DNA from 2 places in the Bacillus sp. N6 genome. Region 2 is predicted to be linked to the other one. Evidence: a T-box and tRNA genes for the amino acid it is inferred to sense, from the RefSeq annotation. Region 2 holds a T-box; the other holds one or more tRNA genes.
The links. A T-box is a leader RNA that pairs with one kind of tRNA and senses whether it is charged. The one in region 2 lies ahead of asnS (asparagine--tRNA ligase), so its partner is inferred to be a tRNA-Asn.
Positions count from the first base shown of each region.

Region 1 (6,114 bases), 1.7 Mb from region 2:
TGATAGGTTCGAGGTGGAAGCATGGTGACATGTGGAGCTGACGAATACTAATAGATCGAGGACTTAACCATATAATATGAAGCAATGTTATCTAGTTTTGAAAGAATATAAAAAACTTGTTGACTTTTAAAAGCAAATGAGTTAAAATGATTCTTGTCTTAAATGAATACAGTCTGGTAATGATGGCAGAGAGGTCACACCCGTTCCCATACCGAACACGGAAGTTAAGCTCTCTAGCGCCGATGGTAGTTGGGACCTTGTCCCTGTGAGAGTAGGACGTTGCCAGGCAAAATGGAGGATTAGCTCAGCTGGGAGAGCACCTGCCTTACAAGCAGGGGGTCGGCGGTTCGATCCCGTCATCCTCCACCATATATGTCGGAGGGGTAGCGAAGTGGCTAAACGCGGCGGACTGTAAATCCGCTCCTTCGGGTTCGGCAGTTCGAATCTGCCCCCCTCCACCATTCTTAATTAATGGGCTATAGCCAAGCGGTAAGGCAACGGACTTTGACTCCGTCATGCGCTGGTTCGAATCCAGCTAGCCCAGCCATTAAGAGCCATTAGCTCAGTTGGTAGAGCATCTGACTTTTAATCAGAGGGTCGAAGGTTCGAATCCTTCATGGCTCACCATTTTTAATAAAACATGCGGGTGTGGCGGAATTGGCAGACGCACTAGACTTAGGATCTAGCGCCTTTGGCGTGGGGGTTCGACTCCCTTCACCCGCACTTTTAATAAAATAACTCATACATGTCTTGCGGAAGTAGTTCAGTGGTAGAATACAACCTTGCCAAGGTTGGGGTCGCGGGTTCGAATCCCGTCTTCCGCTCCAATTTTCAATATGACATGCCGGGGTGGCGGAACAGGCAGACGCACAGGACTTAAAATCCTGCGGTGGGTGACCACCGTGCGGGTTCGACCCCCGCCCTCGGCACCATATGCGCCCGTAGCTCAATTGGATAGAGCGTTTGACTACGGATCAAGAGGTTAGGGGTTCGACTCCTCTCGGGCGCGCTTTTATTAACGGGAAGTGGCTCAGCTTGGTAGAGCACCTGGTTTGGGACCAGGGGGTCGCAGGTTCAAATCCTGTCTTCCCGATATTCCATAAAACATGGGGCCTTAGCTCAGCTGGGAGAGCGCCTGCCTTGCACGCAGGAGGTCAGCGGTTCGATCCCGCTAGGCTCCACTTTATTTAATATATGTCTCGGAGGTATACCCAAGTTCGGCTGAAGGGATCGGTCTTGAAAACCGACAGGCGGTGAGAATCGCGCGGGGGTTCGAATCCCTCTACCTCCTCCATTTTTAAAAATGGTTTAGACATATAATAATAAAATATTTATTTTTTCCTTCATGGAGGTATACCCAAGTTCGGCTGAAGGGATCGGTCTTGAAAACCGACAGGCGGCGAGAGTCGCGCGGGGGTTCGAATCCCTCTACCTCCTCCATTTTTTAATTTAATATTGTCGCGGGGTGGAGCAGCACGGTAGCTCGTCGGGCTCATAACCCGAAGGTCGCAGGTTCAAATCCTGTCCCCGCAACCAAATGGTCCCGTGGTGTAGTGGTTAACATGCCTGCCTGTCACGCAGGAGATCGCCGGTTCGACCCCGGTCGGGACCGCCATTTATGTTGGCTCGGTAGCTCAGTCGGTAGAGCAGAGGACTGAAAATCCTCGTGTCGGCGGTTCGATTCCGTCCCGAGCCACCATTTTTTTATGCCGGCTTAGCTCAATTGGTAGAGCAACTGACTTGTAATCAGTAGGTTGGGGGTTCAAGTCCTCTAGCCGGCATCATTTAGGGGCATAGTTTAAAGGTAGAACTGAGGTCTCCAAAACCTCCAGTGTGGGTTCGATTCCTACTGCCCCTGTAAAGTATATGGGCCTATAGCTCAGCTGGTTAGAGCGCACGCCTGATAAGCGTGAGGTCGATGGTTCGAGTCCATTTAGGCCCACCATATATTATTCCGCAGTAGCTCAGTGGTAGAGCTATCGGCTGTTAACCGATCGGTCGTAGGTTCGAGTCCTACCTGCGGAGCCATGGCCCGTTGGTCAAGTGGTTAAGACACCGCCCTTTCACGGCGGTAACACGGGTTCGAATCCCGTACGGGTCATACAAAAAAGAGTCAGCATTATGCTGGCTCTTTTTTATTTTGTTGATCCTTTTTATCATTTTACTTTCCAGAAATAAATAAAGGAATTTTGGAAAAGCTATGGTATGTATAAAAAGGAGGAAATAAATAATGACACGAGTTAGAGACTTAATGAGTACCCATATTGTACATTGTACACCGCTAGACAATGTATATGAGGCAGCTGTAAAAATGAAGGAAGAATCGGTTGGGTTAATTCCTGTTGTTGAAAATGAGCAAGTTGTTGGGCTTGTTACTGATCGAGATTTAGTTGTTCGAGGGATTGCTGAAAAACATCCTGGATCTAATAAAATTACAAATGTAATGACAACAAATATTATCTCAGTTTCTCCAAATGATTCTATTGAAAAAGCTACAGAGCTAATGGCACAGTATCAAATTAGACGGTTACCAGTAGTTGATAGTGGTCAGCTTATTGGCATGTTAGCACTAGGAGATTTAGCTATAAGGGAATCGGCAGATGATCAAGCTGGATTTGCCTTGAGCGAAATCTCAGAGCGTACAGAGTAAATTGAAACTTTAATTAACCGAGATTTTAATGGTCACTCATAAAGAGCTAAATTATATATAAAGTTCAGATGCATTATTCTAGTATATATGGATTAAACTAATATGTTAGCGTGATGTATCTGAGACATTATATAATAAGGATATGGTTAATAATTTCCACAGTTTTTTTAAATTTGTTATTCTTCATTTTTAATAAGAGAAAAGATGATATACTGATAGATATAAGTATTATGAGGGATTTTGAATATAACAATATTAATTTTTAGTGGTACGATAATAAATTAATATTTCCTACATAGATGAAAAGGGAAGGGGAATTATATGAAGGCTGTACAGGGCGATCCAAATTGGAATTTGGTTACAGATACATATATAGAACCAAATAATTTCGCTGAATTATTTTCTTTGCTTGTACCTTGTCACCCAAAAGGTGAGGGGAAAGAACGAACTATATTAGTATGGAAAGAGAAAGAATTTTATAAAGAAGAAAATTTAGCGGCATTTATCGTATATGGCATGAATAAAGTAAAGAATTTACCGCAGTTTCATAAAGATGAAATTCCAACTTTAGTGCGTATTCTTCGCTTATGCCAAGAGATTGGTTGGTATGAAGAGGCAAATGCTTTTATGATAGCACAAGGATTAGCTGAGTTTGTTCATACTTCATTGGAATATGAAACATGGGATCTTTTGACGCAATCAGTTGCTTTAAACTATTTAATTATTAAATATCGTATAGGTGAATTGACAGATAGGGATATTGAAATTTGGGATAGAGTTAAATTTAATGAGAAATGTATAACCGATTGTAAACATTTATTATCTCATAAAGAAGTATTGGAATTTACATTCTTTTATATGTGTAAGAGAGCGAAATCATTATCAAAAGAGCAATTAAATAGTGATATGATGAGTTTAGCAATGTATTGTAATACTTTCGTATATGATTTATATACACATGATTTATTACGGAAATATCGTAAGTGTACAGATTTCCTATCATATTATGGACCTAGTCAGGCAGTTTTAGCATGTCAAAGAGCTGTATTATCTCAAATTTCCGATCGCTTAGACCCATTAAAGACAACACATGTAGATGATTATTTATATGTAATGAAAGAAATGATGGAGCATATGACGATAGGAGTAATGGATCGATACGGTCATTTTATTGGAAAGCTACTATCTTATGTGCCATTTTTCGAGATGATACAAGTTCCACAGCATGCATATTATTGTGAAGAATTACTGTATATTTGTAAGGGCATTGAATATAAAGAAGAAACACTACGCAATTATATATTTATACAATTACATGATTGTTTACCATCATTCTTTAGGCTATTTCTTAAAAATAAGCGTTACGCAACGATTCATGATATTCTTTTCTATTGGTGCGATGACGAACAACGAATGAGCTTAGAGAAAAAATATAATCTGAGCTTTATTTATGAAAAATATGCTTGTGGATAAACAATATTTTCGATATGAAAAATTAATATAAATTAAAAAGGATCTCCAGTTTATGTGAGATCCTTTTTTGTTAGTAAAACAAGGAGAAAGTGATTAAAACAAGAAACAACATTCCATATAGGAGAAGTTGTGCAGTATAACTTCCTTGTATACCAAAAAAAGTATTGGCTTTCTTATACAAATGCAATATGTATTTTATTGGAGCATCTTTGAAAGATTGGTACACAGTGTCTCCTCTTTCTAAGCTTCTTGTTTTTGTTTTTGGTTATAAGGGACATTAATATATCTAGCTACAAATAATAAAACAGCCATAAAGAATACTGGAAATACAGTAGATAAATAAAAGCCATTACTAATTATATTTGTTATGAGAGCACTCAAAAGAAATATAGCGTTATAAATATGGGCAATTTTTTGTTTTAGTTGCACTTGAAATGATTCCATCATAATTTCTAATGCAACAAAAGCAATAATAATAGATAAAAATACAATATTTGTATTGTAAATGATTAAACAACAGATTAAACCTAAAAAGGCTGCGTATTCAATTATAAGAGGTATATTGCGTGGCATACAATTTACCTAACTAAATATGGCAGTGGATTTACTGCATTTGTTTTTTCAAAATTCCATTCTCCATTATGTAATTCAAAATGAAGATGTTGCCCGTATGAATGACCTGTGTTGCCCATATGACCTACTAATTGTCCAGCTTGTACTTGATCACCAGTTTGTACAGTGCGATCCTTCATATGAGCATAAACAGTTGTATATAATTTCCCATTGATTTGATGCGCAATGAACACAACATTGCCATAGCTAGCTGAATAATAAGATTTCACAACTTTACCTGCAGCAGCAGCTTGGATAGAGACGTTCCCTGGAGCAGCAATATCTATACCATAATGCATTTGTTCCCATCGTATATCAAAGGTTGAGCTAATTCTTCCTTGAGCAGGGAATTTGAAAGCAGCTGGAATAGATGAAGGCTGATCTGTTTTAGCCTGTGGTTGATTTTGTACTACATAGTGTTTTGCTACATATCCGTATCCTGTGCCAAAACGAATTTTATACCAAGTTCCTACAGTTTCTACTACTTGTACTTGTGTACCGTTTTGTAATGAACCGAGTAGAGCGCTACTTGTACTAGTGTTGCTACGTACATTCAGATTAGGTGTTGCAACAGTATATTTTGTATTATTTTGAACGGTGATTCCTTTTACTAAGGGTTGTGAACCATTAGAGATGAATGCTTTTTGTACGTAACCCGTTTGGCCATTATGTGATATTTTATACCATTCGCCTTGATCTTCTTGAACGGTAATAAACTTGCCATTTGGTAATACATCTAAAATGGAAGATTCTAAATTAGGTTCAGAGCGAACGTTTAATGCATTAGCATTGACGATGTATTGATCATTAGATTGAAGTTTGTTTTTTAGTAAAATAGCATCTTTTTGTACATAACCTACTTTATTATGAACAGATACTTTATACCAACCATTAGTTGTTTCAAGGATGTTCACTTTTGTATTAAAGCGAATTGTATCAATTGATGTGCTCTTTACGTTATCTTCTGTATGTAATGCTACTTGATCGACTTTGACATACCCAGTTTTAACATTAGATAATTGTTCAGCGTTTGCTTTTTGTACATTTGTTTCACCCATAGAAGGAAGTAAAGAAGCAATCGCTACAGTAGTTGCTGTTAAAGCAGTAGCTTTCATATTCATGGAATAGAGACCTCCTCTAGTTGTATAGTTGTAATTTTATTATAGTATAAAGATATAATATAGTGGGTGTATTCACATAAATGTAATATGAAATCAATATAAAAATAAATTTTTTGAGGATAATGATTCCTTTTTAAACAATTAATTGGAGTTTTATTTTCTAAAATAGAATGTATGTATTGTATAACTTTAATTTTTTGTTGATAATTAAGAAAATTAAAATAGTTGATGATGTCTTATTAGGGTGTTATACTGACA
Region 1 is NZ_CM127843.1:737,913-744,026, forward strand. Features, by position in the region: rRNA gene ACUXVC_RS03675 (23S ribosomal RNA) at 1-71, shown strand, start outside; rRNA gene rrf (5S ribosomal RNA) at 173-288, shown strand; tRNA gene ACUXVC_RS03685 (tRNA-Val) at 294-369, shown strand; tRNA gene ACUXVC_RS03690 (tRNA-Tyr) at 378-461, shown strand; tRNA gene ACUXVC_RS03695 (tRNA-Gln) at 473-547, shown strand; tRNA gene ACUXVC_RS03700 (tRNA-Lys) at 552-627, shown strand; tRNA gene ACUXVC_RS03705 (tRNA-Leu) at 643-723, shown strand; tRNA gene ACUXVC_RS03710 (tRNA-Gly) at 753-827, shown strand; tRNA gene ACUXVC_RS03715 (tRNA-Leu) at 844-932, shown strand; tRNA gene ACUXVC_RS03720 (tRNA-Arg) at 936-1,009, shown strand; tRNA gene ACUXVC_RS03725 (tRNA-Pro) at 1,020-1,093, shown strand; tRNA gene ACUXVC_RS03730 (tRNA-Ala) at 1,109-1,181, shown strand; tRNA gene ACUXVC_RS03735 (tRNA-Ser) at 1,202-1,294, shown strand; tRNA gene ACUXVC_RS03740 (tRNA-Ser) at 1,348-1,440, shown strand; tRNA gene ACUXVC_RS03745 (tRNA-Met) at 1,460-1,536, shown strand; tRNA gene ACUXVC_RS03750 (tRNA-Asp) at 1,540-1,615, shown strand; tRNA gene ACUXVC_RS03755 (tRNA-Phe) at 1,624-1,699, shown strand; tRNA gene ACUXVC_RS03760 (tRNA-Thr) at 1,709-1,781, shown strand; tRNA gene ACUXVC_RS03765 (tRNA-Trp) at 1,788-1,858, shown strand; tRNA gene ACUXVC_RS03770 (tRNA-Ile) at 1,869-1,945, shown strand; tRNA gene ACUXVC_RS03775 (tRNA-Asn) at 1,954-2,028, shown strand; tRNA gene ACUXVC_RS03780 (tRNA-Glu) at 2,030-2,101, shown strand; gene ACUXVC_RS03785 (CBS domain-containing protein) at 2,231-2,650, shown strand; gene ACUXVC_RS03790 (DUF3965 domain-containing protein) at 2,972-4,123, shown strand; gene ACUXVC_RS03795 (hypothetical protein) at 4,364-4,696, opposite strand; gene ACUXVC_RS03800 (SH3 domain-containing protein) at 4,702-5,856, opposite strand.
Region 1: it has a tRNA-Asn gene. The T-box ahead of asnS (asparagine--tRNA ligase) is inferred to sense a tRNA for this amino acid. The anticodon was not compared.

Region 2 (11,737 bases):
AATTTTAGGCGCAGGTATGGTTCACCCGAACGTACTTGAAATGGCTGGTTATGATTCAAAAGAATATCAAGGTTTCGCATTCGGTATGGGCGCAGAGCGTATCGCAATGTTGAAATACGGCGTAGATGACATTCGTCATTTCTATACAAATGATGTACGTTTCTTACAACAATTCAAACGAGCGTAAGGGAAGGAGAGGATAAATATGTTCGTATCATATCGTTGGTTACAAGAGTATGTAGATATTAAAGATGTAACAGCACAAGAACTAGCAGACAAAATCACGAAAAGTGGTATTGAAGTAGAAGGCGTTGAAGTATTAAATAAAGGTGTAAAAGGTGTTGTAGTTGGTCACGTATTAGAATGTGAAAAACACCCAGAAGCTGATAAATTAAGCAAATGCTTAATCGATATCGGTGAAGAAGAGCCAGTTCAAATTATTTGTGGAGCTGCTAACATTGCAAAAGGTTTAAAAGTACCAGTTGCAAAAGTTGGTGCTGTACTTCCTGGTAACTTCAAAATTAAAAAAGCAAAACTACGTGGTGAAGCTTCTCACGGTATGGTTTGTGCTCTTCAAGAGCTTGGCATTGATGGAAAGTTAGTTTCAAAAGAATATGCAGATGGTATCTTCATCTTCCCAAGTGACGCTGAAGTTGGTGCAGATGCACTTGAAATTTTAAACTTACACGATGAAGTACTTGAGCTTGGTTTAACACCAAACCGTGCAGATTGCTTAAACATGTTAGGTGTTGCATATGAAGTGGCTGCTATTTACGGGCGAGAAGTAAAACTTCCAGCTATCGAATTACAAGAAACAGCAGAAAAAACTTCTGATTATATTTCTGTAAGTGTAGAAGCGAAAGAAGAAAACCCATTATACATTGCAAAAATGGTTAAAAACGTAAAGATTGGTCCATCACCAATGTGGATGCAAACTCGCCTTATGGCAGCTGGCATTCGTCCAATTAGCAACGTAGTTGATATTACAAACTACATTTTAATGGAATACGGTCAACCGTTACATGCATTCGATTACGATAAATTAGGTTCAAAAGAAATCGTTGTTCGTCTTGCAAAAGAAGGCGAAAAAATTGAAACGTTAGATGATCAAGAGCGTACATTACAAAGCCACCACCTTGTAATTACAAACGGAACAAAAGCTTTAGCTGTTGCTGGTGTAATGGGCGGAGCGGATTCTGAAGTTACAAATGAGACAGTAAACGTTCTAATTGAGTCTGCATACTTTGCAGGTCAAACAGTGCGTCGTACATCAAAAGACTTAGGTCTTCGTAGTGAATCAAGTGCACGTTTCGAAAAAGGAATCGACCCAACACGTACATTTGAAGCAATTCAACACGCAGCTGCTTTAATGGCGAAATATGCTGGCGGTGAAGCGCTTGAAGGTGTAGTAGAAGCTGACAACTTACAAGTACAAGAGCGTACAGTATCTGTTACTGCTGAAAAAGTAAACCGTGTATTAGGTACAAATATTTCTGCGAGTGAAATGGGTACAATGTTTACAAACTTGAAATTCCCATTCACAGAAGTAGAAGGAACATTCCATGTAAATGTACCAGCACGTCGTCCTGATATTGCAATTTCAGAAGACTTAGTAGAAGAAGTGGGCCGTCTATACGGTTATGACCACATTCCAGTTACATTACCTTCTGGAACGATGACTCGTGGTAAATTAACATCAGCACAAACGAAACGTCGTAAAGTACGTCGCTTCTTAGAGGGTGCTGGTTTATATGAAGCAATCACGTATTCATTAACAAGCGCTGACAAAGCGAAACAATACATGGTTGAGACAAACGAAAAAGCACCTGTAAACCTTGCGCTTTCAATGAGCGAAGAGCGTAGCCAACTTCGTTTAAGCTTAGTGCCACAATTGCTAGAAGCAGTTTCATACAATGTTGCTCGTAAAAACGACAGCGTTGCTTTATACGAAGTAGGTTCTATCTTCTTACCAACAGAAGAAGGAGAACTTCCGAAAGAAGAACAACACCTTGCAGGTGTTATGACAGGTCTTGCTCTTCACCATGCATGGCAAGGTGAGAAGAAAGTAGTAGACTTCTTCGTTATGAAAGGTGTACTAGAAGGACTATTTGACGTACTTGGCGTTTCAAACCAAATCACATATGCACCAGCAAAACGTGAAGGTATGCACCCAGGCCGTACAGCTGACATCGTATTAGATGGCGAAGTAATTGGCTTCATCGGTCAATTGCACCCAGAAGCAGAAAAACAATTAGATGTGAAAAATACATTCGTATTTGAACTATCTCTTGTAAAAGTATTCGGTGCAGACGCTGAAGAAACTTACTACTCAGCAATTCCGCGTTTCCCATCTATGACACGTGACATGGCTGTTGTGGTAACAAAAGAAACAAAAGCTGGTGAAATGAAGCAAGTCATTGCTGAAGCTGGCGGAGAACTTCTGAAAGACGTAACACTATTCGACTTATACGAAGGTGAAAAAATGGAAGAAGGCAAGAAATCACTTGCATTTTCTATGACTTACTTCGATGCAGAACGTACGTTAACAGATGAAGAAGTAACAGAAGCGCATAACCGTGTATTAACAACGGTAGAAGAGAAATTTGGTGCGGAGTTACGTAAGTAATTAGAAAATTGCCGGATTCATTCCGGCAATTTTTTTTATTGCACAATCGTCGAAAGATGTCGGTAAGTCGATATATTACAAAAATCGCTTATATATTTTCTGGCATCTTGCATCTTTCTCTCGAATGTAGTACATTAATTTTAGTTTAACAAAATGAAAGACGATGATAAGGAAAAGTAGTATATACTATAATCCAAAGCGAGTCAGGGGCGGTGAGAGCCTGATGAGGCGGTATATGTGAAGAACACCTTGGAGTTGCTAACCGAAATTGAATCTTGTATTCAAGAGTAGACTTAGACGGGAATCCGGCCTGTTACAAACCGGGAAGTATGTATTACATACGAGTTAAAGTTGGTCTTTATGACAAATTGGGTGGTACCGCGAAGTTTAACCTTTCGTCCCTTTATGGATGAAAGGTTTTTTTGTATTTAAATATATCAGCAAAGGAGAATTTCACTATGGAAAACACATTAGTAAAAAGTCTGTATAGAGATACAGAAAAGTATGCAGGTCAAACAGTACAAGTATCAGGGTGGATTCGTAACTTACGTGATTCAAAAGCATTTGGTTTCATCGAATTAAACGACGGTAGCTTCTTCAAAAGCGTTCAAATCGTTTTCGATACAGAATTAGAGAACTTTAAAGAAATTGCAAAGCTTCCACTTAGCTCTTCAGTGAAAGTAGAAGGTAAAGTAATTGCAACGCCTGGAGCGAAGCAACCATTTGAAATTAAAGCAGAAAAAATTGATATCGAGGGCTTATCAGATTCTGATTACCCACTTCAAAAGAAGCGTCATACGTTTGAATACTTACGTACAATCGCTCACTTACGTCCAAGAACAAATGCATTCTCTGCAACGTTCCGCGTACGTTCTATCGCAGCATTTGCGATTCACCAGTTCTTCCAAGAGCGTGGATTTGTACATGTTCACACACCAATCATCACTGGTAGTGATACAGAAGGTGCTGGCGAAATGTTCCGCGTAACAACACAAGATTTAAACAACGTACCAAAAGGTGAAGACGGACAAGTTGATGAATCAAAAGACTTCTTCGGTAAAGAAACAAACTTAACAGTAAGTGGACAGCTGAACGCTGAAGCGTATGCATTAGCATTCCGTGATGTATATACATTCGGACCTACATTCCGTGCGGAAAACTCAAACACAACTCGCCACGCTGCTGAGTTCTGGATGGTTGAGCCTGAGATTGCATTCGCTGAGTTAGGCGATGTAATGGATCTTACAGAAGATATGCTGAAATATGCAATGAAATATGTATTAGAGCATGCACCAGAAGAAATGGACTTCTTCAACAGCTTCGTTGATAAAACAGTTCTAGAGCGTATGAACAACGTGATTAACTCTGACTTCGGTCGCATCACATATACAGAAGCAATTAAAGTACTTCAAGAATCAGGTGCTGACTTCAAATACCCAGTAGAATGGGGTATTGACTTACAAACAGAGCATGAAAGATACTTATCAGAAGAAATCTTCAAACGCCCTGTATTCGTAACTGACTACCCGAAAGACATTAAAGCGTTCTACATGCGTATGAATGAAGATGGAAAAACAGTAGCTGCTACTGACCTTCTAGTTCCTGGCATCGGCGAATTAATCGGCGGAAGTCAACGTGAAGAAAGAATGGACGTTTTAGTAGACAGAATTAAAGAATTAGGTATGAACGAAGAGGACTACTGGTGGTACTTAGAACTTAGAAAATACGGTGGTACAAAACACGCTGGATTCGGTCTAGGTTTCGAGCGCTTCCTAATGTACATCACTGGTATGGCTAACATCCGTGACGTAATTCCATTCCCAAGAACTCCAGGTTCTTCTGAGTTCTAAAATATGAAAAAAGCGAGAGGATTTCCTCTCGCTTTTTTGTTTGCATAGTTTATGACCCCGTAGCAAAAAGTAACGCGAAGGGGTGAATATAAATGAGTAAAAAAGTAAAAAAAGATCATTCAAGATCGGGCCTAGGTTCTCCAGAAGTAGAAGGACAAGGAACGACGACACATGAAACAGGTTCTCATAAAGTACCTTCATCTAATAAGAAGCAGAAACGAAGCTAATATAACAAAGGAGAGTCTTAAGGGCTCTCCTTTGTTATGTGTTACATCATATTATCGTTAATTTCTTTTGTAATCTTATTTATGTCTTTGTCTAATCGATCGAAATAGAAAAACCACAGTAAACTTATGAACACGTAATAGATGGCCATAACGCTAAGGCTATCAGATATGTTTTCGAATGTGGATTTAGTAGTGAAGAAAGTGCCCCAAACAGTAGAAATAATGAAGTAAGAAAGTGGACCTACGAGGTGTATGAAAACATATAATAATTTTTTAACTTTCACAGCGTCCATATGAATTCCCTCCTTATGTAAACAATCCTTTTCTTCTAATCATGAATTCAAATTCCTCACAGAAGTGTTGTAGCTTGTTGTGCATCGTGTTTCACGATAAATTTTCGAATCCGAAAATTTAATAGGAATGATCTACCATATCTTTCGATTAAATTTTGGAACTCCTGTTGCTCACTTAATAGTTGGATATTCTCCCTAATTTTGAATTGTCTTTCATGGGATTACCTAGTAAGATGTTTAGAATCATTTATAGAAATAGTAATAGGAATTATCTTCTTTAATTTTAATAATATGTATATTTATGTTGTGACATAATTACAAGGACAATAGTAGGGTGAAACAAAAAACAGGAGTTTGTAGGCTCCTGTTTTTGTCGATACTATTTTAATAAGCGAAACGCCTTCTCCGTATTAGCGAAATGCAGTTTCACAAACTCGGGTAATCGTTCTTTACCAAGCTTTTGAATTAATTTAGCTGCGGCGATATCAACTTGTTTACCAGCACCTTTTGGAAGTGGCATACCAGCTTTTTTACTTAGTTCGTCAAACTGTTTTACGAATGAGTAGCGAGCTAAAATAGAAGCAGCGGCTACTGCTAAATGGACACTTTCGCCTTTCGTTGCGAAGTAAACATTTTCACGCTGTACCTGTTTTTGTTTTGCTAAATATTTATAGTATGTATCAGGTTGTGTGAATTGATCGATTAAGACGCCTTCAGGTTTTGTAGGTGCCATTTTAGCTAATAAGTTTGTAATAGCTTTATTGTGTAGTAAAGCTTTTAACTTACCTTGGTTGTTTCCTTTGTCAAATAGCTCGTTATATTTTTCATTATGAAGGACAAGGGAGCTGTAAGGAACAACGTGTAGAAGTTGTTTCGCAATGGCAGTAATTTGATCGTCATTTAAGTTTTTAGAGTCTTTTATACCAAGTTCTTTTAGCAGTGGAATTTGCTTTGCATCCACATATACAGCAACGACTGTCATCGGTCCAAAGAAATCTCCCGTACCAACTTCATCAGACCCTACAATAGACATTGTACCGATGGAAGCGGGCGGCGCATAACGATGGGAATCGACAGATTTTTTTACAGCTGTTTTCGGTGTTTGAGAGACAGTTTGCCAACGAGAAGCTTCTGCTTCAGCGCGGCCTCCTTGGAACATTACTTTTCCAGATTTATACGCTGTAATTGTGCAAGATGGTACCTTTGCCATGAAGATTCCGCCTTGTGGAATTTTTGGACTAAGCGAATGTTTATATTGTTGTTTCATGTCTTCAATTACTGTAGAATTTGTTTGAATTACGATAGAATTTGACATAATGGTCGCCCCTTTTTTTATATTGTTATTTTTATCATATCGGATTGTTCTTTCTGTTTCCATATTATGAAGGTTCATGGTATGATAAACTTTAGGATTCTGTACGTGATTGGAGGCCGGTGAGTTGTCACAACAAAAGGGAAAGAAAAGTCGAATTAATGTAGAAATCTATGGTCAGCAATATTCAGTTGTTGGCGATGAAAGTACAAGTCATATCCGCATGGTAGCAGCGATTGTGGATGATAAAATGCGCGAACTCAATGCCAAGAATCCTTCGCTTGACACGAGTAGACTAGCGGTATTGACGGCGGTAAACGTCATACACGATTACATAAAATTAAAAGAAGAACATGAGAAATTGAAAGAAAGTATGACAAAAAAAGGAATGGAATAACATGATTGATATTATTATCATTTTACTGCTTGTTATGGGATTTTTCCTCGGCTTACGCAGAGGGTTTATTCTGCAACTTGTAAAGTTAACAAGCTTTATTATCGCATACCTTGTTGCATACTGGTACTGTAAAGATTTAGCGCCAGCACTTGCGAAATTTATTCCGTATCCATTTGATAAAAACGTATCTGTTCCAGAATGGATTAATGCAAATAATATTGAGACAGTATTTTATCAAGCGCTTGCGTTTATCATATTGTTTATTATCACTAAAATTGCACTTTCATTACTTGGTAATTTGTTAAATATGTTTGCAGAAATACCGGTTTTAAAGCAAGTAAATGCGTTTGCGGGGGCAATCCTCGGATTTTTAGAAGTATATATTATTTTGTTTGTCTTAATTATCATTGGAAATATTCTTCCGATTGAACAGGTACAAACACCATTACAAAAATCATTAATTAGCAAAATAATTGTAGACGATACACCGATTCTATCTGAAAAGGTGAAGGAACTATGGCAGACAGGTAGCAGAGTATAACTTCTCTTTTTTCGGAAAGAGAAGTTTTTTTCTATGAAAGAAAGGCGGGGCAATGATGAAAGTAAATAAAAAACAAGTTATCAAATTATTAGAGACAATCGGGCTTTTTATGGAACTAAAGGGTGCGAATCCATTTAAAATATCTGCATTTCGTAAAGCGGCAGCAGCATTAGAAAGTGACGATCGTAGTCTTTCTGAAATTGAAGATTTCACAAAGATTCCAGGAATCGGAAAAGGAACAGCAGCTGTTATTCAAGAATATATAGAATCGGGAACATCTGAAGTATTGCAAGAACTTGAGAAAGAAGTACCAAGTAGCTTATTGCCGTTATTAAAACTACCAGGACTTGGTGGTAAAAAGGTGGCTAAGTTATATAAAGAACTTGGTGTTGTTGATATGGAATCGCTAAAAGCTGTTTGTGAGGAAAATAAAGTACAGGCTTTAGCAGGTTTCGGTAAGAAGACAGAAGAGAAAATATTAGAAGCAATCGATCAAGTAGGCTCTCGTCCAGAGCGTTTACCAATTGCGATGGTATTGCCTATTGCCGGGGAAATAGAGGAGAAATTGTCGAATATTGCTGAAGTAATTCGTTTCTCTCGCGCTGGTAGCTTACGCCGTGTTCGTGAGACAGTGAAAGATTTAGATTTTATCATTGCAACGACAGAACCAGCAGCGGTACGTGAGCATTTACTACAATTCGATAACATGATTGAAGTAATCGCGAGTGGAGATACGAAAGTTTCTGTCCGTCTTCAATATGAATATGATATTTCAATCGATTTTCGTTTAGTAAAACCAGAAGAGTTTATTACAACTCTTCACCATTTCACAGGATCAAAGGACCATAACGTAAAAATGCGTCAAATCGCAAAAGATAAAGGCGAGAAAATTAGTGAGTACGGTGTAGAGAACTTGGAAACAGGTGAAGTGAAAACATTTGAGACTGAAGAAGACTTCTTCGCTCATTTCGGTCTGCCATTTATTCCGCCAGAAGTGCGTGAAGATGGAAAAGAAATTGAATTAATTAAAGAGTATCCAAACTTAATTCAGTTTTCCGATATACAAGGTGATTTACATATGCATACAACTTGGAGTGACGGTGCTTTTTCTATTGAAGAAATGGTACAAGCGTGCCGTGCTCGTGGATACAAGTTTATGGCGATTACTGATCACTCGCAATACTTGAAAGTAGCGAATGGTTTAACGAAAGAGCGTCTTCGTGAGCAAGCGAAAGAAATTGAACGTATGAATGAAAAGTATCCAGACATTACAATTTTACGCGGAATTGAAATGGACATTTTACCAGATGCCTCGCTTGATTTTGATGATGAAGTATTAGAAGAATTAGACTATGTCATTGGAGCGATTCACTCTAGCTTCTCACAAGACCGTGAAACGATTATGAAACGTCTGCGTACTGCACTTGAGAATAAACATGTCACAATGATTGCCCATCCGACAGGACGTCTTCTCGGGCGCCGTGAGGGTTATGATGTAGATACAGATTTATTAATTGAACTCGCAAAAGAGACAAATACAGTTTTAGAATTAAATGCGAATCCGAACCGTCTAGATTTAAGCGCGAAATTATTAAAACAAGCACAAGACGCTGGTGTAAAAGTAGCGATTAATACGGATGCTCATACACTTGAAATGTTAGAAGATATGGAAACAGGTGTAGCTGCAGCACGTAAAGGTTGGATTCAAAAAGATAACGTGATTAACACATGGGATATTGAACGTTTATTAGACTATATTAAACGTAATAAGTAACACAAGGGGGACCTGCAACATGTTAGAAAGAACGTTGCGTGTATTAGAATACAATAAAGTAAAAGAACAATTACTTGAACATACAGCCTCTTCACTTGGCCGTGATAAAGTGAAGAATTTAGTGCCGAGCACTGATTTTGAAGAAATTGTAGAAATGCAAGATACAACGGATGAAGCAGCGAAAGTCATTCGTTTAAAAGGTAGTGCACCATTAGGTGGCATTACGGATATTCGCTCAAATGTGAAGCGTGCAAAGATTGGAAGTATGTTAAGCCCTAATGAACTACTTGATATTGCGAATACGATGTATGGTAGTCGTAATATGAAACGTTTCATTGAAGATATGGCTGATAACGGTGTCGAGCTTCCGATTTTAGAAACTCACGTCGCTCAAATTGTATCTTTATATGATTTAGAAAAGAAAATTACAAATTGCATCGGTGATGGCGGTGAAGTAGTCGATAGCGCGAGTGATAAACTGCGTGGTATTCGTACTCAAATTCGTACTGCGGAAAGCCGTATTCGTGAAAAGTTAGAAAATATGACGCGTTCTTCAAACGCACAAAAGATGCTGTCTGACTCGATTGTAACGATTCGTAACGAACGTTACGTAATCCCAGTAAAGCAAGAATACCGCGGCGTATATGGCGGTATTGTTCACGATCAATCTGCTTCTGGACAAACGTTATTTATTGAACCACAAGTAATTGTAGAATTAAATAATGCACTACAAGAAGCACGAGTGAAAGAAAAACAAGAAATTGAACGCATCTTATTAATGTTAACAGAAGAAGTGGCAGTAGAAGCCGATATCGTTTTATCAAACGTAGAAGTAGTTGCAAATCTTGATTTCATCTTTGCGAAAGCTTTTTATGCGAAACGAATTAAAGCAACGAAACCAATTGTAAATAACGAGCGTTATATGGATTTAAGACAAGCTCGTCACCCGCTAATCGATCCAGAAATTATTGTGCCAAATAACATTATGCTAGGTAAAGATTTCACAACAATTGTTATTACAGGACCGAATACAGGTGGTAAAACAGTTACGCTGAAAACAGTTGGTATTTGTGTATTAATGGCGCAATCTGGTCTTCACATTCCAGTAATGGATGAGTCAGAGATTTGTGTATTTAAAAATATCTTTGCTGATATCGGTGATGAGCAGTCGATTGAACAAAGCTTAAGTACGTTCTCCTCACATATGGTGAACATTGTAGATATTTTAGAAAAAGCTGATTTTGAAAGCTTAGTTTTATTTGATGAATTAGGTGCTGGAACAGACCCGCAAGAAGGTGCTGCACTAGCAATTTCGATTTTAGATGAAGTATGTAACCGCGGTGCTCGCGTTGTTGCTACGACGCATTACCCAGAATTAAAAGCATACGGATACAACCGTGAGCAAGTTATTAATGCGAGTGTTGAGTTTGATGTAAATACATTAAGTCCAACTTATAAGTTATTAATCGGTGTACCAGGTCGCAGTAACGCCTTTGAAATTTCGAAGCGCCTTGGATTATCTGATCGCGTTATTGATCAAGCACGTAACCACATTAGTACAGATACAAATAAAATTGAAAATATGATTGCGAAGTTAGAAGAAAGCCAGAAGAACGCAGAGCGTGACTGGAACGAAGCAGAGGCACTTCGCAAACAATCTGAGAAACTTCATCGTGAGTTGCAACGTCAAATTATTGAGTTTAACGATGAGCGTGATGAAAAATTATTAAAAGCGCAAAAAGAAGGGGAAGAAAAAGTCGAAGCTGCGAAGAAAGAAGCAGAAGGTATTATTCAAGAACTTCGTCAATTGCGTAAAGCACAGCTTGTAAATGTGAAAGACCATGAGCTTATTGAAGCGAAGAGCCGTCTAGAAGGAACAGCGCCAGAGCTTGTGAAGAAACAAAAAGTAAACGTGAAAAACACTGCGCCGAAACAACAGTTACGCGCAGGTGATGAAGTAAAAGTATTAACGTTCGGTCAAAAGGGTCAATTACTTGAAAAAGTAAGTGATACAGAGTGGAGCGTACAAATCGGTATTCTGAAGATGAAAGTAAAAGAATCTAACATGGAATACATTAACACACCGAAGCAAACAGAGAAAAAAGCAGTCGCAAGTGTGAAGGGTAGAGATTACCACGTTTCATTGGAACTTGATCTTCGCGGTGAACGTTATGAAGATGCAATGATGCGCGTTGAAAAATATTTAGACGATGCCCAGCTTGCAAGTTATCCTCGTGTATCAATCATTCACGGTAAAGGAACAGGAGCGCTTCGCCAAGGTGTACAAGATTACTTGAAGAAGCACCGCGGCGTGAAGAATTACCGTTACGGTGACATGGGCGAGGGAGGCCTAGGCGTAACAGTTGTCGAATTAAAATAGCAAACAACGAAACAAAGGGGAAACCATTATATGTTTATGGACAAACTTGCAAAAGTATTGTTAGCTTGTTGTGGAATATTTTTGGTGATTGGGGTTATTTATTTAGTTGTTTTTGCGAAGTGAAAAAGCGTCAATCGTGGCATAATGATATTGCCATAGATTGACGTTTTTATTATATATGAAAAGGAACAAAACATGAAAATCAACCAATACATAAGCGAAGCAAAATCATGCTCAAGACGTGAAACAGACCGCCTTATTAAAGGTGGACGCGTGGCTATTAATGGCGAAATATGTACGCACGGTGCACTTGTGAGCGATGGTGATGTTGTAACGA
Region 2 is NZ_CM127843.1:4,437,450-4,449,186, reverse strand. Features, by position in the region: gene pheS (phenylalanine--tRNA ligase subunit alpha) at 1-187, shown strand, start outside; gene pheT (phenylalanine--tRNA ligase subunit beta) at 206-2,626, shown strand; T-box leader at 2,781-3,032, shown strand; gene asnS (asparagine--tRNA ligase) at 3,085-4,476, shown strand; gene ACUXVC_RS22890 (YuzL family protein) at 4,569-4,703, shown strand; gene ACUXVC_RS22885 (hypothetical protein) at 4,745-4,996, opposite strand; partial or broken gene ACUXVC_RS22880 (hypothetical protein) at 5,010-5,243, opposite strand; gene rnhC (ribonuclease HIII) at 5,376-6,311, opposite strand; gene zapA (cell division protein ZapA) at 6,436-6,705, shown strand; gene ACUXVC_RS22865 (CvpA family protein) at 6,707-7,246, shown strand; gene polX (DNA polymerase/3'-5' exonuclease PolX) at 7,302-9,020, shown strand; gene ACUXVC_RS22855 (endonuclease MutS2) at 9,040-11,400, shown strand; gene ACUXVC_RS22850 (23S rRNA pseudouridine(2604) synthase RluF) at 11,596-11,737, shown strand, end outside.